Regions from separate parts of the Kitasatospora sp. NPDC048662 genome, predicted to be linked through region 2. Evidence: predicted binding sites of a transcription regulator. Region 2 holds the regulator's gene; the other holds the start of a gene.
What was found. The regulator HspR, encoded in region 2, represses chaperone genes until heat shock. The targets are predictions, from matches to a motif close to TTGAGNNNNNNNNNCTCAA.
Positions count from the first base shown of each region.

Region 1 (10,002 bases), on a different contig from region 2:
TTCGGGGTGAAGACGACCAGCGGCTTGTGGTGCGGGTTGTGCGCCTGCCAGCGCAGCAGGTGGAAGTAGTTCGACGGCAGGGTCGGCATGGCGACCGTCATGTTGTCCTGCGCGCACAGCGCCAGGAAGCGCTCCGGGCGGGCGGACGAGTGGTCCGGGCCCTGGCCCTCCATGCCGTGCGGCAGCAGCAGGGTGACGCCGGAGTGCTGGCCCCACTTCTGCTCGGCGGACGCGATGTACTCGTCGACCATGGTCTGCGCGCCGTTGACGAAGTCGCCGAACTGCGCCTCCCACATGACCAGCGCGTTCGGGCGGGTCAGCGAGTAGCCGTACTCGAAGCCCATCGCCGCGTACTCGCTGAGCAGCGAGTCGTAGACGGTGAAGCGGGCCTGGTCCTCGGTCAGGTACATCAGCGGGGTGTAGTCCTCGCCGGTGTTCCGGTCGATCAGCACCGCGTGGCGCTGACCGAAGGTGCCGCGGCGGGAGTCCTGGCCGGCCAGGCGGACCGGGTGGCCCTCCATCAGCAGCGAGCCGATGGCGAGCGCCTCGCCGGTCGCCCAGTCGATGGTGTTGTCCTCGACCGAGGCGGCGCGGCGCTGCAGCTGCGGCAGCAGACGCGGGTGGACGGTCAGCCAGTCCGGCAGGTTGACCTGCGAGGCGGCGATCCGCTTGATCATCTCGGCGGAGATGCCGGTCTGGATGGCCACCGGGAAGTTCGCGACCGGGCGGCCGGTCTCGGCCGGCGCCGGGGCGGCGGTGGCCTCGCGGACCTCGGCGAACACCTTCTCCAGCTGGCCCTGGAAGTCCTGGAGCGCCTGCTCCGCCTCTTCCATGGTGATGTCGCCGCGACCGATCAGCGCCTCGGTGTACAGCTTGCGCACCGAACGCTTCTTGTCGATCAGGTCGTACATCAGCGGCTGGGTGAACGACGGGTTGTCGGCCTCGTTGTGACCGCGGCGGCGGTAGCAGATGAGGTCGATCACGACGTCCTTGTGGAACGCCTGGCGGAACTCGAAGGCGAGCCGCGCGACGCGGACCACGGCCTCCGGGTCGTCGCCGTTCACGTGGAAGATCGGCGCCTCGATCATCCGGGCCACGTCGGTGCAGTACATCGACGAGCGCGAGGAGGTCGGGGCGGCGGTGAAGCCGACCTGGTTGTTGACCACGATGTGCACGGTGCCGCCGGTGCGGTAGCCGCGCAGCTGCGACATGTTCAGGGTCTCCGCGACCACGCCCTGGCCCGCGAAGGCCGCGTCGCCGTGGATCTGGATCGGCAGCACCGGGAAGGTCGTGCCGCCGAAGTCCAGGATGTCCTGCTTGGCGCGGGCGATGCCCTCGACGACCGGGTCGACGGTCTCCAGGTGGGACGGGTTCGCGGCCAGCGACACCTTGATGGTCTCGCCGTCCAGGCCGGTGAAGGTGCCCTCCGAGCCCAGGTGGTACTTCACGTCGCCCGAGCCGTGCATCGACTTCGGGTCGAGGTTGCCCTCGAACTCGCCGAAGATCTTGCCGAACGGCTTGCCGACGATGTTCGCCAGCACGTTCAGGCGGCCGCGGTGCGCCATGCCGATGACGGCCTCGTCGAGGCGGTGCTCGGCGGCGGCGTCGATGGTGGCGTCCAGCAGCGGGATGAGCGACTCGCCGCCCTCCAGCGAGAAACGCTTCTGCCCGACGTACTTGGTCTGCAGGAAGGTCTCGAAGGCCTCGGCCGAGTTCAGTCGGCGCAGGACGCGCAGCTGCTCCTCGCGCTCCGGCTTGGTGTACGGCTTCTCCAGGCGCTCCTGCAGCCACTTGCGCTGCGCCGGGTCCTGGATGTGCATGTACTCGATGCCGACGGTGCGGCAGTACGTGTTGCGCAGCAGGCCGAGGATGTCGCGGAGCTTCATCATCTTCTGGCCGCCGAAGCCGCCCACCGCGAACTCGCGCTCCAGGTCCCACAGGGTGAGGCCGTGCGTGGTGACGTCCAGGTCGGGGTGCTTGCGCTGCATGTACTCCAGCGGGTCGGTGTCGGCCATCAGGTGACCGCGGACCCGGTAGGAGTGGATGAGCTCCATGACGCGCGCGGTCTTGTTGACCTCGTCGTCGTGCGTGGTCGCCACGTCGGTGGCCCAGCGCACCGGCTCGTACGGGATCCGCAGAGCCTCGAACACCTCGTCGTAGAAGTTGTTCCCGCCCAGCAGCAGCTGGTGGATCGAGCGGAGGAACTCGCCCGAGGCCGCGCCCTGGATGACCCGGTGGTCGTAGGTCGAGGTGAGCGTCATGATCTTGGAGACGCCCAGGCGGGCCAGGGTCTCCGGGGAGGAGCCCTGGAACTCGGCCGGGTACTCCATCGCGCCGACGCCGACGATGGTGCCCTGGTTCTGCATCAGGCGCGGCACGGAGTGCACGGTGCCGATGCCGCCCGGGTTGGTCAGCGAGACCGTGACGCCGGTGAAGTCGTCCATGGTCAGCTTGTTGGCGCGGGCCCGGCGGACGATGTCCTCGTAGGCCTGCCAGAAGCCGAAGAAGTCGAGCGTCTCGGCCTTCTTGATGGCCGCGACGACCAGCTGGCGGTCGCCGTTCGGCTTGACCAGGTCGATGGCGAGGCCCAGGTTCACGTGCTCGGGCTTCACCAGGTAGGACTTGCCGTCCTCCACCTTGTAGCTGTAGTTCATGCCCGGGTTGGCCTTCACGGCCTGGACCAGCGCGTAGCCGATCAGGTGGGTGAAGGAGACCTTGCCGCCGCGGGCACGCTGCAGGTGGTTGTTGATGACGATGCGGTTGTCGATCAGCAGCTTGGCGGGCACCGCGCGCACCGAGGTGGCGGTCGGAACCTCCAGCGAAGCATCCATGTTCGACGCCACGGCCTTCGCCGGGCCGCGCAGCTGCACCAGCTCCGGGCCCTCGGCGGCGGCCTTCGCGGCGGCGGCCGGAGCCGCGGCCTTCGGCGCGGGCGGGGCGGCGGGAGCGGCGGCCAGCGGCGCGGAAGCCACCGGCTGCGCGGGCGCCGGGGCGGCGGCCGGAGCGGGGGCTGCGGGCGCGGCCGGGGCAGCAGCAACGGGAGCGGCAACAGGGGCCGGCTGGGCGCCGACCGGGGTTGCGGCCTGGGTCACGGGAGTCACCTCGGTACCGGGCTTGTAGTCGGCGAAAAAGTCCCACCAGGCGCGATCGACCGAAGCCGGGTCCTGGAGGTACTGCTGGTAGATCTCGTCGACGAGCCACTCATTGGGGCCGAAGCCAGTGGAGCTTGCCGAGCTGGGGGTTTCTTGGTGTGGCGACACGGGGCAACCGCCCTCTTCCGCTTCCTTTTGGGATGGTGGACAGCGGGGATTAAGGCTACGCCTCCGATGAGTGATCGCGCAGTCCCCGATGCTCAGGCGTCGCCCAGATCACATCGGTGGACCGGATTTTGGCCGGAACTGTGCGTTAGAGATGACGAAAAGCAGGGAAGCGGTGGACGGGTCGTTCGCTGCCATATCGAGTGAAAATCGGACGAACTGGCCGGGCGGGGCCGCTGGTTGACCGTCCCGGCCCGGCCTCGAAACATGGTTTGTACCGGTTCCGCCACAAACCGGGCGGCGATCACGAGGTGATCACGCTCTCACCCGGCAGGGCGACCTCGATCCGGCAGCCCGCGGCGGCCTCCGCCACCCGGATCCGTCCGCCGTGCAGATCCACCGCCCAACGGGCGATGGCCAGACCCAGGCCGGTCCCGCCGTCACTGCCCGGGCCGAGCGCGGTCGGCGAACCGCTGCGGCCGAACCGCTCGAACACCCGCTCCCGGTCGGCGACCGGAATGCCCGGGCCCTGGTCCTCCACCTCCAGCAGCAACCCGCCGTCCTCCGCCCCCCGGGCCCGCACCGTCACGGTGCCGCCGGCCGGCGAGTGCTTGCAGGCGTTGTCCACCAGATTGGCCACCACCTGGTGCAGCCGTTCCGCGTCCGCCACCGCCGACAGGTCGGCCGGTTGCACATCGAGCGCCAGCCGCACGTCTTCGCGCCGGGCGTACGCGCCGCCCGCCGTCGCGCCGTCCACCGTCACGCCCCGCAGCACGCCGTCCAGGAACTCCCGCACCTGGAACGGGCGGCAGTCCAGCGGGACCACGCCGTCGTCGAGCTTCGACAGGTCCAGCAGGTGGGTGACCAGCCGGCCCAGGCGCTCGGTCTGCTCCAGCGCGGTGCCCAGGTTCTTCGGATCCGGCTTCACCACGCCGTCCACCACGTTCTCCAGCAGGCCGCGCAGGGCCGCGATCGGCGTGCGCAGTTCGTGCGAGACGTTGGCGATCAGCTCGCGGCGGTGCCGGTCGGCGGCCTCCAGGTCGCCCGCCATCCGGTTGAAGGTGTCGGCCAGCTCGCCGATCTCGTCCCGGGAGGAGACGTTCACCCGGGCGGTGTAGTCGCCCTCGGCCATCGACCGGGCCGCCGCCGTCATGTCCCGCAGCGGCGCGGTCAGACCGTTCGCCAGGAACTGCATGAACAGCAGCGAGGCGATCAGCGAGAAGATCATGATGATGCGGATCTGGGTCTCCGAGCGGATCGCCACCACCACCATGCCGGTGGCCAGCACCACCGAGACCACCACCAGCATCGCCAGCTTGCCCTTGACCGAGCGCACCGGATCGAACGGGCGGATGTCGGCCCACACCCGGCGCGCGGCGCGCACTGCCAGCGGGGGCCGCGGGGTCGGCTCGGATTCCCCGTTGCGTTGCTGTGGAAAAGTCATGTGTCCCCAGAACTCGTCCCCCGTGCACGACCGGACCGCCGCGCGGGCCCCCCGGAGGCCCGGACCGGCGGCGCCCGGTCAGGACAGCGGAGCCTCCAGCGCGTAGCCCACGCCGTGCACCGTGCGGATCCAGCTGGCGCCGATCTTCCGGCGCAGCGCCTTCACGTGGCTGTCCACCGTGCGGGTGCCGGACGCGTCGGTCCAGTCCCACACCTCGGCCAGCAGCTGCTCGCGGGTCAGCACGGCGCGCGGCTGCGCGGCCAGGCAGGCCAGCAGGTCGAACTCGGTCGGCGTCAGGTGCACGTCGCCCGAACCCAGCCGGACCCGGCGCTGCACGTGGTCGATCTCCAGTTCGCCGAAACGCAGGCTGCCGAGAGCCGGAGTGCGGGCCGCCTGCTGGGCGCGCTCCACCCGGCGCAGCAGCACGTTCACCCGGGCCGCGAGCTCGCGCATCGAGAACGGCTTGGTCATGTAGTCGTCCGCGCCGACGCCCAGACCGACCAGCAGGTCCGTCTCGTCGTCCCGTGCGGTCAGCATCAGCACCGGCACCGGGCGCTGGGCCTGGATCCGGCGGCACACCTCCAGGCCGTCGAAGCCCGGCAGCATGATGTCGAGCACCACCAGGTCGGGCTGCCAGGTGTGGAACCCGTCCACCGCGCCCGGCCCGTCGTGGGCCACCGCCACCTTGAAGCCCTCGGCTCCCAGCCGCGCCGCGATCGACTCCGCGATGGTCGGCTCGTCCTCCACGACGAGCACCCGTCGCTGGGTACCCACCGGCCCACTGCTGATCGTCTCTTGCTGGATCTCTGTCACGGTCACGCCACCGCCCCCAGGGCTGCGGGCCGGCCGCCTGTGGGGACAGCGGGCTCCGCGTCGTAGTCGTCTTGTTCCGTCGTGGGCTGTTGCCCCGCCCGCCGGTGCTGCACCTGGCAGCGTACGGACGCCGCACCCGCCCGGGCGGGGCCGACCGGAGGATTCCGGCCGCGCACCGTCATGCTTGGCAGGTCCCCGTTCGGACGGGCACGGGCCAGTACCTTACCCAAAGCACTTGCGACCTGTAACGGTACGTGTGCGAGCGGCATATGCACGGACAGCGGTCTTCACAGGACTTACCCAGACACCTCTCACCTGCCACCCGTATCGTGGGGCCGACGAGGCGTTCGGGAGGCACGATGACCAGCGCGGCACTGCGACGACGGCTGATCCGCCCCGGCCTGCGGGCCGTCCCCACCCCGCGAACGAACCCGTTCGCGCTCGGTTACCTCGCCCTGCTGCTCGGCACCACGCTCTACGCCCGCTTCGGCGACCCCGAGACGGTGCACCGGCTCCAGTCGGTGTCCTCCACCGACGCGCACAACCTGCTCGTCCACCCCGTGGTCTCCCTCATCGGCAGCGGCCTGTGGGTCGCCGGCTCGGTGTGGGCGCCCTACTTCTGGGCCTTCCTCTTCACCGTCGCACCTCTTGAACGGCGGGCCGGGGGACTCCGTGCCCTCGGCGTCTTCGGAGCCGGGCACATCGGGGCGACGCTGCTCTCGCAGGGGGTGGCTGTCGCCACTGTGGCGGGGGGGGCGGCAGGGCCCGATGTGCTGGACGCGATGGACATCGGGGTCAGTTACGGAGTGCTGGCCTCTCTCGGCGGGCTGGCCGGGCTGCTGCCGCGGCCGGGGCGGGCCCTCGCGCTGGGGGCGGGGCTGGCGTTGATCGGACACCAGTTGCTGTCCGACCCCGATCTGGTGACTTCGGTCGGGCACCCCGCCGCGTTGCTGCTCGGAGTCGGGCTGTGGCCGTGGCTGAGGCGGGGCCGGGGGCCGCGCGGGCCGGAGCGGGCCAGGGCCTGGAAGGCCGCGACTGCTGCTTCGTAGCAGGTCATTGAGGGTGCTGCGATCCTCCGGGGGAGTTTCTCTCGGAGTGAACAGCCGGCGGGGAACAATTGAGGTGTCGCAAACCTTAGTCAGGTCAGCTCAACTTCACTGACTGGGGAGAGATCATGGCATCGACGTCCGTTCCGCTCACTCTGCCCGTGCTGCCCCTCGACGACGAGGTGGTGCTCCCTGGCATGGTGGTTCCGCTGGAGCTTTCGGATCCGGAGGTGAGGGCCGCCGTGGAGGCGGCCAGGGCGGGGAGCAACGGGGGCAAGCCGCAGGTGCTGCTGGTGCCGCGGCTGGACGGGTCGTACGCGGCGGTGGGAGCGCTGGCGACGGTCGAGCAGGTCGGGCGGCTGGCGGACGGGGATCCGGCGGCGCTGGTGCGGGCCGTGCGCCGGGTGCGGATCGGCCGGGGGACGACCGGGCCGGGGGCGGCGCTGTGGGTGGAGACCACGCCGTTCCAGGAGTCGGACGCCGGGCTGCCGGTGGCGGGCCGCGCGGCCGAGCTGGTCAAGGAGTACAAGGCGCTGTCCACCAAGTGGCTGCGCAAGCGCGGAGCGTGGCAGATCGTCGACCGGGTGGCCGCGATCGAGGACATCGGCGAGCTCGCGGACAACATCGGGTACGCGCCGTTCGCCACCGCCGAGCAGAAGCTGAAGGTGCTGCTGGAGGCCGACCGTCCGGCCCGGCTGGAGTACGCGCTGGGGCTGCTGCGCGAGCACCTCGCGGAGGAGGAGGTCAACGACACCATCCGCAAGGACGTCGAGGAGGGCGTCGCCAAGCAGCAGAAGGAGTTCCTGCTGCGCCGCCAGCTGGAGGCCGTCCGCAAGGAGCTGGCCGAGCTGAACGGTGAGGCAGGTTCGGAGGACGACTACCGGGCGCGGGTGGAGGCGGCGGAGCTGCCGGAGAAGGTGCGGGAGGCGGCGCTCAAGGAGGTCGACAAGCTGGAGCGTTCCAGTGACCAGTCGCCCGAGGGCTCGTGGATCCGCACCTGGCTGGACACCGTGCTGGAGCTGCCGTGGAACGAGCGCTCCGAGGATTCGTACGACCTGGCCGGTGCGCGGGCCGTGCTGGACGCCGACCACAACGGGCTGGCGGACGTGAAGGACCGGATCGTCGAGTACCTGGCGGTGCGCAAGCGCCGGGCCGAGCAGGGCCTCGGGCAGATCGGCGGCCGGCGCGGGGGAGCGGTGCTGGCCCTGGTCGGCCCTCCGGGGACGGGAAAGACCTCGCTCGGCGAATCCGTGGCGAAGGCGATGGGCCGGTCGTTCGTCCGGGTGGCCCTCGGCGGCGTCCGGGACGAGGCGGAGATTCGCGGCCACCGGCGGACGTACGTGGGCTCGATCCCCGGCCGGATCGTCCGGGCGATCAAGGAGGCCGGGACGATGAACCCGGTGGTGTTGCTGGACGAGATCGACAAGGTCGGCTCGGACTACCGGGGCGACCCGGCGGCGGCGCTGCTGGAGGTGCTGGACCCGGCGCAGAACCACACCTTCCGGGACCACTACCTGGAGGTCGAGCTCGACCTGTCCGACGTGGTGTTCCTGGCCACCGCCAATGTGCTGGAGGCGATCCCGGAGCCGCTGCTGGACCGGATGGACCTGGTCCGGCTGGACGGCTACACCGAGGACGAGAAGGTCGCCATCGCCCGCGACCACCTGCTGCCCCGCCAGCTCGCCAAGGCGGGCCTGGCCGCGGAGCAGCTGACGGTGGGCGAGGAGGCGCTGCGCCGGCTCGCCGCCGAGTACACCCGGGAGGCGGGCGTCCGGAACCTGGAGCGGTCGATCGCGCGGATCCTGCGCAAGGTCGCGGCGCAGATCGAGCTGGGCGAGCGCGAACTGCCCGCCGCGATCGGCCCGGACGACCTGCGCGAGCTGCTGGGCCGGCCGCACCACGTGCCGGAGTCGGCGCAGGAGCCGGCCGAGCGGCGCACCGCGGTGCCCGGGGTGGCGACCGGACTGGCGGTGACCGGGGCCGGCGGTGACGTCCTGTACATCGAGGCGTCGCTGGCGGACGCGGAGACCGGCTCGACCGGGCTGACGCTGACCGGGCAGCTGGGCGACGTGATGAAGGAGTCGGCGCACATCGCGCTCTCCTACCTGCGGTCGCGCGGTGCCGAGCTGGAGCTGCCGGTGACGGGCCTGCGCGAGCGGGGCATCCACCTGCACGTGCCGGCCGGCGCGGTGCCGAAGGACGGCCCGAGCGCGGGCATCACGATGACCACGGCGCTGGCCTCGCTGCTGTCGGGGCGCAAGGTGCGCACCGATGTGGCGATGACCGGCGAGGTGTCGCTGACCGGCCGGGTGCTGCCGATCGGCGGGGTCAAGCAGAAGCTGCTGGCCGCGGACCGGGCCGGGGTCACCACGGTGATCATCCCGAAGCGCAACGAGGCGGATCTGGACGACATCCCCGCCGAGGTGCTGGAGCGGCTCACGGTGCACGCCGTGTCCGATGTCCGGGAGGTGCTGCGGCTGGCGCTGGAGCCGGCCGAAGTGCTGGTCGCGGCGGCCTGACGGCGGCCGAGGGGCCGGGGAGCGTCCACTCCCCGGCCCTCGGTGGTTGCCGATCCGGGCCCATGGCAGACTTCCGGCATGCCGTCCCCTACGCAGCGCGCGCTGACCGCAATGCCGGAGTCGTTCCGTCCGTTCCTGGTCAAGCACCGCAAGTTGGTGAAGTTCCTCGTGGTCGGAGGAACGTGCTTCCTGCTCACCATGGTGATCAACTTCGCTCTGAAGATGACCGTCCTGAAGACCAAGCCGATCGTCGCGCTGACCATCGCGACCGTGATCGCGACCGGCGTGTCGTACGTGCTGAACCGACAGTGGTCGTTCCGGGCCGCGGGCAAGCACCGTGAGACGGTGCTGTTCGTGGTGGTCAGCGCCCTCGCGGTGGGTGTGAACAACCTTCCGCTGGCGGCCTCGCGCTACGTGTTCGAGCTGCGTCAGCCGCACGTCAGCCACTTCACCGAGGAGGTCGCCGACTTCGTCAGCGGCATGATCCTGGGCACCCTGCTGGCGATGGTGTTCCGCTACTGGGCGATGAACCGGTACGTGTTCACCCGGTTGTCGGAACGGGTGAAGACCGCGGAGCAGGGGCGGGCGACCGAGCGGGTCTGACCCCGCCCCCTTCCGTGACGGCCGCTCACGCCTCCGTCGGGGCGGGGCGGCCGACGACCGGCGGGCGGGACGCCGCGACGAAGGTGACCGCGACGCCGATGGCGGCCCAGACCGCCAGCACCGTCAGCGGCATCGCCATCGCGGACGAGCCCAGGTAGGCGATGGAGCGGGTGGCCGAGGTGCCCGCGCCGTTCGGGATCCACTCGCCGATCGCCCGCCAGAACGTGGGCAGCAGCGGCGGCGGGTAGACGCCGCCCGCGCTGGGATTGCCCAGCACCACGAAGATCAGCACGGCCAGGCCGATGCCGATGACGTCGAAC
Region 1 covers NZ_JBVJHA010000002.1:340,471-350,472, reverse strand. Annotated here, with positions in the region: gene ACZ6R9_RS07510 (multifunctional oxoglutarate decarboxylase/oxoglutarate dehydrogenase thiamine pyrophosphate-binding subunit/dihydrolipoyllysine-residue succinyltransferase subunit) at 1-3,260, opposite strand, end outside; gene ACZ6R9_RS07505 (HAMP domain-containing sensor histidine kinase) at 3,562-4,701, opposite strand; gene ACZ6R9_RS07500 (response regulator transcription factor) at 4,780-5,514, opposite strand; gene ACZ6R9_RS07495 (rhomboid-like protein) at 5,874-6,563, shown strand; gene lon (endopeptidase La) at 6,689-9,079, shown strand; gene ACZ6R9_RS07485 (GtrA family protein) at 9,158-9,682, shown strand; gene ACZ6R9_RS07480 (ABC-2 transporter permease) at 9,708-10,002, opposite strand, start outside.
Region 1: a site for HspR is predicted at 6,648-6,666, ahead of lon (endopeptidase La). Genes of this name have one in related genera too.

Region 2 (10,002 bases):
TTGCCGGCCCATTGAGAGCGAACTGATCGTCCATCGTGACCTGCGGTTGCGTCCAGGGTTGTCCGGTGGCATGTGGATGCCTGGCAGCGAGATGACGCACCGGGGCAGCCTGGCCTCTTGGCGGAGTTGAGCGAACTGCGGCACTATTGGTGCCGATTGAGCCTCGAATTCGGTTCAACGACAAGAACGGGGACAGGGGAGGTTGTATGTCTCGCATGAGGCGTTTTGTCCGGAAGGCACTGATTCCGCTGGCAGTCGGCGCGGCGGTTCTGGCCGGTGTCGCGCTCAGCGGTTCCAACACGGGAACGGCGGCGGAAAACGGCGCCGTCGCGAAGGCGTCCACGGCGGCTTCCGCTCTGGACATCGGCTGGGCCTGAGTCATTCGGTGTGCTTGTGGCGTCCCGGACAGGGGACCGAGTCCGGCGGCCGATAAGGCCGTACGGATGCCGGGATGACCACAAGACCGGGGGCGCGTCCGATCACTCGCCCGGGAGCTGGGAGGCGGCCGACGCCTGGGCGAGTACGTAACCGAGCTGGAAGAGGGAGTCGACGTTGTAGTCCTCCCGCATTTCCGCGATATGGCGTGCCAGAGTTCGTTCGCTGATGCCGAGCCGTCGCGCTATGACGCGGTGGTTCGTGCCCGCCAGTAGCAGTTCGATAATGGTCTGGCGCAGCCGTGAAACCACCTGTTGGGGTACGGAGCGATCGCCGTCGAAGGTGAGCGCCCGGTTCCAACTCGGTTCGAAAACGGCGTCCGTGAGATAGGCGGCGATGGCCGGTTCGTGGATGAACGCCGCCAGGCCCATGTCGTCGCCCACCGGGATGACGGCGAGGCGGCGGTCGAGCACGATCAGCCGGCCGTACGGCTCGTCGAGCGTGCGGTACTGCCCGCCGGCCTTGGTCAGCTTGGCGACGTAATCGCGGGTGGGCTGATGGTAGCGGGTGCTCGCGTGGTAGATGGTGCGCATCGTGGTGCCGCGGCTCAGGCTGCTGAGATCGCGCTCGAAGGTGGCATCCAGCAATTCCGGCGGGCGGGGGCCACCGGGCTGGAGGGCGAGCGCCTCCTTCATTCCGGAATCGACGTACTGCTGGATCTTCTGATTGATGAGCACCTTCCCGCGGACGTACTCGATCGAGCCGCCGAGGTCGGCGGGCGAGTGGTACGCCTGGAAAAGGTCGTGGAATTCGGTCGGCAGGGAAATCGTCCGGGACAGCAGGTCCAAAGCCTGTCGTTGCCAGGTATTTGCCAAACCGGCGGCGAGCTGGGTCGGGTCGACTGCGATCAGATGGCCGGCCTCGGTGGTGTCCGGAACCAGCAGTCCGAGTCCGACGAGTTCGGCCAATGCCGCCGCTTCCACCGGGTCGGCGGCTGATTGCGGGTGCTGCCCGCCGGCCCGGACCACCCTCAGGTACAGGTCACGGGCTTCCGCGGTCAGGACCGTGGTCGTCCCCGCCGCCACGGAGCCGAATGGAGCCTTTCCACTCATTTGCGGCTCCTCGCCGTCGCTTCGATCACACCGGGGATCCTCCTTGTCAGGATTCCAGGCGGCAAGTCTTTTGTCGAAGAGCTGGAGGGACGGCCCGGTCCGACCCTCCGGATTCGATCCAGGGGAACTCTCTCACGGAACCGCGAACCGCCGGCACCCCGCGTCGGATCGGGGTGCCGGCGGTCGGTGACCGGAGGGCCGGATTCAGCGCTTGGGACGCCAGACCACCAGCGCGCTGGACTGCTGGACCTGCTGGTAGGGCACCAGGTCGCGGCGGTAGGAGGCGTGCACGGCGGCCTCGCGCTGCTGGAGCGTGGCGGCGGCGCCCTCCAGGGCGTCGACCAGCTCGGAGACCCGGGACTGCAGCGCGGCGACCTGGTTCTCCAGTTCGATGATCCGCTTGATTCCGGCCAGGTTGATGCCCTCGTCCTGGGAGAGCCGCTGGACCTCGCGCAGCTGCTGGATGTCGCGGGCGGAGTAGCGCCGCCCGCGCCCGGCGGTGCGGTCGGGGCAGACCAGGCCGAGCCGGTCGTACTGGCGCAGGGTCTGCGGGTGCAGACCGGAGAGCTCGGCGGCCACCGAGATCACGTAGACCGGGGTGTCCTCGGTGAGGATGTACGTCGGCGGGCCGGCGGGGCGGCGGCCCGCGCCGGGCAGGCCCTCGCCGATGCCGGCGCCGATCCGGCCCTCGGCGCCGCGCGGGCTGTCGGGGTGGGGACTCATCGGGGTCTCACGCTCCCTCCGCCGCCTTGAACAGGGCGGCTCGCGGGTCGTCCGAGGCGGTGGCCTCGCGGTACTGCTCCAGTGCGCTCAGGGCGTCGCCGCTGACGATCTTGGGTACGGCGACCTCGACAGTGACCAGCAGATCTCCACGGGTGCCGTCCTTGCGGGTGGCGCCCTTGCCGCGGGCCCGCATGGTCAGGCCGTTGGCGCTGCCCGGGGGCAGCTTGAGCTTCACGGCCGGTCCGTTCAGGGTCGGCACCTCGATGGTGCCGCCGAGTGCGGCCTCGGGGAAGCTGACCGGCACCGTCACGGTGAGGTTGTCACCCTTGCGCCCGAACACCGGGTGCGAGTCGACGTGCACAGTGACGTACAGGTCGCCGGGCTGGCCGCCGCGCTCGCCCTGGGCGCCCTTGCCCTTGAGCCGGATGCGCTGGTTGTCCTGCACGCCGGCCGGGATCCGGACCTGCATGGTGCGGGCCGAGGAGGCCCGGCCGCTGCCGTGGCAGACGGTGCACGGGTCGTCGACGATCATGCCGCGGCCCTTGCAGTCCCGGCAGGGCTCGGAGAGCGCGAACGCGCCCTGGCCCCGGCTGACGGTGCCCGCGCCGACGCAGGTCGGGCAGACCCGGGGGGTGGTACCGGTCTTGGCGCCGGTGCCGGCGCAGGCCCGGCAGGCGGCCTGGGAGGTCATCCGCAGCGGCACCGTCGCGCCGTCCACGGCCTCCTCGAAGTTCAGGGTGACCTCGGTCTCGACGTCCGCGCCGCGGCGCGGCTGCGCGGTCTGCCGGCCGCCGCGGTTGAACAGGCCGCCGAACACGTCGCCGAGCCCGCCGCTGCCGCCGGCCCCGCCGTTGAACAGGTCGCCGAAGTCGAAGCCGCCGGCGCCGCCCGCGCCGCCGCCCGGCCGGAAGCCGCCGCCGGCGAACAGCGAGCGCGCCTCGTCGTACTCCTTGCGGCGCTTCTCGTCGGAGAGCACGTCGTACGCCTCGGAGATGTCCTTGAACCGCTCCTCGGCCTTGGCATCGCCCTTGTTGGCATCCGGGTGGAACTCCCGGGCCAGCTTGCGGTAGGTCTTCTTGATCTCGGCGGCGGTGGCGTCCTTGGGCACGCCGAGGACCTTGTAGTAGTCCTTCTCCACGTAGTCCTTAGCGCTCATGGCCTTTGACCGCCACCTCCCGTAATCAATCCTGAAGTCTGTTGGTGAAGCGTGCTGTTGTGCAGAGCCGTAATACGGCGCTGCGGAGCCGGCCGCCGTACTGGACGACGTACGACTCCGCAGCGCTCAGGGACTCTACTCAGCTGTCGGACGAGCCGTCAGCCTTGTCGCCGTCCGGTTCGCCGGCGGTCTGGGTGCCCGGCTGGGGCTCCGCGACCGCGACCATCGCCGGGCGGATGATCCGCTCGCCGATCCGGTACCCGGGCTGGAGGATCTGCACGCAGGTGTCCTCCGTGACGTCCGACGAGTAGCTGTGCATCAGCGCCTCGTGGATGGTCGGGTCGAAGGGCTCGCCCTCCTTGCCGAACTGCTGCAGCCCGAGCTTGGCGACGACCGTCTCCAGCGACTCGGCGACGGACTTGAAGCCACCCGTCACCTCGCCGTGCTCGCGGGCCCGGCCGATGTCGTCCAGCACCGGGATCAGCGACTCCACGATGCTGGAGACCGCGATCTCCCGGACGGTGGCCCGGTCGCGCTCGACCCGCTTGCGGTAGTTCTGGTACTCCGCCTGGAGACGCTGAAGGTCGGCGGTGCGTTCAACGGCCTCGCGCTTGGCGGCGGCCAGCTCCTCGGCACCCGCGCCCGCGACAGCCTCTTCGGCGGCCTTCAGCACGGCTTCCTCGGCGGCGGAGTCGTCGCCGGGCTGCTCGCCCTGCGGCTTCTCCGTCATGCCACACCGCCCTTGGGCTTCTCGTCGTCGACGATCTCGGCGTCGACCACGTCGTCGTCCTTGGCGCCGGCCTCGCCGGCACCGGCCGCACCGGTGGCCGCACCCGCGCCGTCGGCCTGCGCGTACAGCGCCGCGCCGAGCTTCTGGGCGGTGGTGGAGACCTTCTCGGTGGCGGTGCGGATGGCCGCGATGTCCTCGCCCTTGAGGGCTTCCTTGAGCTCGCCGATGGCGGACTCGACCTCGGTCTTGACGTCGGCCGGGAGCTTGTCGGCGTTGTCGGCGATGAACTTCTCGGTCGAGTAGACGAGCTGCTCGCCCTGGTTGCGGGTCTCCACGGCCTCGCGGCGCTTGTGGTCCTCCTCCGCGTAGCGCTCGGCCTCCTCGCGCATGCGGTTGACCTCGTCCTTCGGCAGCGAGGAGCCGCCGGTGACGGTCATCTTCTGCTCCTTGCCGGTGCCGAGGTCCTTCGCGGCCACGTGCATGATGCCGTTGGCGTCGATGTCGAAGGTGACCTCGATCTGCGGCAGGCCGCGAGGGGCCGGCGGCAGGCCGGTCAGCTCGAACATGCCGAGCTTCTTGTTGTACGCCGCGATCTCGCGCTCGCCCTGGTAGACCTGGATCTGCACGGAGGGCTGGTTGTCCTCGGCGGTGGTGAAGATCTCGGAGCGCTTGGTCGGGATCGTGGTGTTGCGCTCGATCAGCTTCGTCATGATGCCGCCCTTGGTCTCGATGCCCAGGGACAGCGGGGTGACGTCGAGCAGCAGGACGTCCTTGACCTCGCCCTTCAGCACACCGGCCTGCAGGGAGGCGCCGATGGCGACGACCTCGTCCGGGTTGACGCCCTTGTTGGCGTCCTTGCCGCCGGTCAGCTCCTTGACGAGCTCGGCGACGGCCGGCATACGGGTGGAGCCACCGACCAGGACCACGTGGTCGATCTCGGACAGCTGGATGCCGGCGTCCTTGATGACGTTGTGGAACGGAACCTTGCAGCGGTCCAGCAGGTCGGCGGTCAGCTGCTGGAACTGGGAGCGGGTGAGCTTCTCGTCCAGGTGCAGCGGGCCCTCGGCGGAGGCCGTGATGTAGGGCAGGTTGATCGAGGTCTCCGAGGAGGAGGACAGCTCGATCTTGGCCTTCTCGGCAGCTTCGCGCAGACGCTGGACGGCCATCTTGTCCTTGGACAGGTCGACACCGTGGCCGGACTGGAAGACCTTCACCAGGTGGTCGACGACGCGCTGGTCCCAGTCGTCACCGCCGAGGTGGTTGTCACCGTTGGTGGCCTTGACCTCGACCACGCCGTCGCCGATCTCCAGCAGCGACACGTCGAAGGTGCCACCACCGAGGTCGAAGACCAGGATGGTCTGGTCGTCCTTGTCCAGGCCGTAGGCCAGGGCGGCGGCGGTCGGCTCGTTGACGATGCGCAGGACGTTCAGGCCCGCGATCTCGCCGGCCTCCTTGGTGGCCTGGCGCTCGGAGTCGTTGAAGTACGCCGGGACGGTGATGACGGCGTCGGTGACCGTCTCGCCCAGGTAGGCCTCGGCGTCCCGCTTGAGCTTCTGCAGGACGAAGGCGGAGATCTGCTGCGGCGTGAAGTCCTTGCCGTCGATGCCGATCTTCCAGTCGGTGCCCATGTGGCGCTTGACCGAACGGATGGTCCGGTCGACGTTGGTGACCGCCTGGCGCTTGGCGACCTCGCCGACGAGCACCTCGCCGTTCTTGGCGAAGGCGACGACGGACGGCGTGGTCCGAGCACCCTCGGCGTTGGTGATGACCGTGGGCTCACCGCCCTCAAGAACACTGACGACGGAGTTCGTCGTACCGAGGTCGATGCCGACCGCGCGTGCCATCGTGAATACCTCCGGGGAGAAGTTGAGCAGTACAGGCTCAAGGATGCATGAGGGATCCGGAACCGTCAACAGCTTTGAGTCGATGAAGCTCAACTTTACTGAGCGCTTATCTCGTGACCCGCTCCGAGCAGGGCTCGGAGCTGCTCCGGACGGGTGAGTCTGGGCTTAGTGACTGCCGCCATACCTTGAACATCTTCTGGGCGGGTGCTAACGCGCGGTAATGTCCGGCGCGTCACCCCTGAAAGTTACCGACCAGTACACTCTTGGGGGGAGACTTGGAAAGGCTGGGGAGAACCCGGACCGGAAGCCGCTGAAGACGGAGAGCCGATGCAGCTAGCAGCGATCGTCATCTCGCTGGTCACCTTCGTGATCGGCACCGCGCTCGCCGCCCGGGCGGCGCTGTACATCTACAAGGTGGTGCGCACCGGCTCCGCCGACAGCACCCGATTCGGGCAGCCCGCGCAGCGCGTGGCCACCGTGGCCAAGGAGTTCCTCGGCCACACCCGGATGAACAAGTGGGGCGTGGTCGGCGTCGCCCACTGGTTCGTCGCGGTCGGCTTCTTCTCGCTGATCCTCACCCTGGTCAACGCCTTCGGCCAGCTCTTCGACGCCGACTTCGCGCTGCCGGTCATCGGCCACTGGCTGGTGTGGAACATCTTCGTCGAGCTGATCGGCACCCTGACCACGCTGGGCATCGCCACCCTGATCGTGATCCGCCTGCTCAGCCTGCCGTCCCGGTCCGGCCGCAAGTCCCGGTTCGCCGGCTCGATCGCCTGGCAGGCGTTCTACGTCGAGTACACGATCCTCGGCATCGGCATCTGCATCATGATGCTGCGCGGTCTGGAAGGCGCCCTCGAAGGCGTCACCTCCTACGACCCGACGTACCTGATCTCGTACCCGATCGTCGCCGCGTTCCAGGGCACCGCCCACGGCACCCTGGTCAACCTGATCTACCTGTTCGCGATGCTGAAGATCTGCATCTCGTTCGCCTGGGCCATCACCATCGGCATCAACCCGTCGATGGGTGTCGCCTGGCACCGCTTCCTGGGCTTCTTCAACATCTACTTCAAGCGCGAGGATGACGGCGGCACCGCGCTGGGCGCCCTGCGCCCGATGACCAGCAACGGCGCCCCGATCGATTTCGAGGACCCGGCCGACGACGCGGTGTTCGGCGTCTCGCAGGTCGAGCACTTCTCCTGGAAGGGCATCCTCGACTTCTCCACCTGCACCGAGTGCGGCCGCTGCCAGTCGCAGTGCCCCGCCTGGAACACCGGCAAGCCGCTGTCGCCCAAGCTGCTGATCATGAGCCTGCGCGAGCACGCCTTCGCCAAGGCCCCCTACCTGCTCGCCGGTGGCGGGAAGGACATGGAAGGTGCCGAGAAGGCCTCCAGCGAGCAGCTCGCCGGCGTGTCCGCCGAGGCCCTCGCCGAGGCCGAGCGCCCGCTGATCGGCACCGCCGAAGAGGGCGGCGTCATCGACCCGGACGTGCTGTGGTCCTGCACCACCTGCGGCGCCTGCGTCGAGCAGTGCCCGGTCGACATCGAGCACGTCGACCACATCGTCGACATGCGCCGCTACCAGGTGATGATCGAGAGCAGCTTCCCGACCGAGGCCGGGACGATGCTCAAGAACCTGGAGAACAAGGGCAACCCGTGGGGCCTGGCCACCAAGGCGCGCCTGGACTGGGTCAAGGAGCTGAAGAAGGAGACCGGCATCGAGGTGCCGGTGATCGGCGAGGACATCGACCCCGCCGAGGTCGAGTACCTGTACTGGGTCGGCTGCGCCGGCGCCCTGGAGGACCGGGCGAAGAAGACCACCAAGGCCTTCGCCGAGCTGCTGCACACCGCGGGCGTCAAGTTCGCGATCCTCGGCAAGGAGGAGACCTGCACGGGTGACTCCCCGCGCCGCCTCGGCAACGAGTTCCTGTTCCAGATGCTCGGCGCGCAGAACGTCGAGACCCTGAACGCCGCGCTGGAGGACGCGCCGACCAAGCGGATCGTCGCCACCTGCCCGCACTGCTTCAACACCATCGCCAACGAGTACCCGCAGCTCGGCGGCCACTTCGAGGTCATCCACCACACCCAGCTGCTGCAGCACCTGATCGACGAGGGCAAGCTGCTGCCGGTCAACCCGGTGGAAGGCCTGATCACCTACCACGACCCGTGCTACCTCGGCCGGCACAACAAGGTCTACACCCCGCCGCGCGAGATCATCGGCAAGGTGCCCGGCCTGCGCAACGAGGAGATGCACCGCCACAAGGAGCGCGGCTTCTGCTGCGGCGCCGGCGGCGCGCGGATGTGGATGGAGGAGCGGATCGGCAAGCGGATCAACACCGAGCGCGTGGACGAGGCGCTGTCCCTCAACCCGGACATCGTCTCCACCGCCTGCCCGTTCTGCCTGGTGATGCTCTCCGACTCGGTCAACGGCAAGAAGAACGAGGGTGCCGCCAAGGAGCACCTGAAGGTCGTGGACGTCGCCCAGCTGCTGCTGGAGTCGGTCAAGGCCACCCCCGCCGCCGAGGCGGAGCCCGTCCAGGCCTGACGCCACCCCACTCCCCGGACCCCGGACGCCCGTTGCGGCTCCGGGGTCCGGGCGTTCGGGCCACCGCCGCCCGCGACGGGCCCGCCGACCGCGCACGGCGACACCGGCGGCCGGGCGGACAGTGGCAGCCCCGACCGGCGGAACCGACGCCCGAACGGCCGCCGAACGTTCCTGGCTGCTGCCCCAAGGCGTGCCCCCGCCCGCACACCTGCCCGGCGGGGGCAGTGGGTTTGACACGCTGTTCGAGCAAATAGAGTATGCGGCGGGGCCGGGAAATAGCCGGTTCCGTCGAAGGCCGCCTTGGGTTGGCCCGACACAGTCACCGAGCGAGCGCACCGGACCCTGTCGAGCCGGGCCGCCGGAATCTGACCAGGGGAGATAGGACATGACCGAGGCGATCATGTTGGTCGGCGGCAAGGGCACCCGGCTGCGCCCGTTGACCACGCACACGCCGAAGCCCATGCTGCCCGTGGCCGGCGTCCCGTTCATCGCCCACCAGCTGGCCCGTGCCGCCGCCGCCGGCGTCACCCGCGTCGTGCTCGCCACCTCGTACCTGGCCGACGTCTTCGTCGACCACTTCAAGGACGGCAGCCCGTACGGCCTCGAACTGGTCTACCTCACCGAGGACGAGCCGCTCGGCACCGGTGGCGCCATCCGCAACGCCGCGGCCGGTCTGACCTGCGGCCCCGACGAGCCGGTGCTGATCTTCAACGGCGACATCCTGTCCGGCCTGGACATCGCCGCCCTGCGCGAGGAGCACACCGCCTCCGGTGCCGACGTCACCCTGCACCTCACCCGAGTGGCGGACCCGCGCGCCTTCGGTCTGGTGCCGACCGACGAGAACGGCCGGGTGCTCGCCTTCCTGGAGAAGCCCGAGACCCCCGAGCAGATCGTCACCGACCAGATCAACGCCGGCTGCTACGTCTTCACCCGCTCGGTGATCGACCGCATCCCGACCGGCCGCGAGGTCTCCGTCGAGCGCGAGACCTTCCCCGAACTGCTCGCCACCGGCGCCCTGCTGCGCGGCGTCGTCGACACCTCGTACTGGCTGGACCTCGGCACCCCCGCCGCGTTCGTCCGCGGCTCCGCCGACCTGGTGCTCGGCAAGGTCGACTCCCCGGCCGTCCCCGGCCCGACCGGCGAGGCCCTGCTGCTGACCGGCTCGCACGTCGACCCGGCCGCCGTGCTCAGCTCCGGCACCGTGGTCTCCGCGGACGCCGAGATCGCCGCCGGCGCCATCGTCGAGGGCAGCGTGGTGCTCCAGGGCGCCCGGATCAAGGCCGGCGCGTACGTCAAGGACTCCATCGTCGGCGCCTTCGCCGAGATCGGTGAGCGCTGCTCGCTGGACGGCGTGGTGATCGGCGACGGCGCCGTCCTGGAGGCCGAGAACGAGCTCTCCAACGGCCTGCGGATCGCCTGCGGCACCCGCCTGCCGATCGGCGCCGTGCGCCGCTCCGCCGGCCCCGGCGGCTGCGAGGCCGGCCTGAGCAACGCCGCCGCGGTGCACGCGCCCGGCACCCG
Region 2 covers NZ_JBVJHA010000001.1:818,274-828,275, reverse strand. Annotated here, with positions in the region: gene ACZ6R9_RS04030 (hypothetical protein) at 216-377, shown strand; gene ACZ6R9_RS04025 (helix-turn-helix domain-containing protein) at 480-1,487, opposite strand; gene ACZ6R9_RS04020 (heat shock protein transcriptional repressor HspR) at 1,692-2,210, opposite strand; gene dnaJ (molecular chaperone DnaJ) at 2,218-3,366, opposite strand; gene grpE (nucleotide exchange factor GrpE) at 3,506-4,096, opposite strand; gene dnaK (molecular chaperone DnaK) at 4,093-5,940, opposite strand; gene ACZ6R9_RS04000 ((Fe-S)-binding protein) at 6,268-8,481, shown strand; partial or broken gene manB (mannose-1-phosphate guanylyltransferase) at 8,867-9,940, shown strand.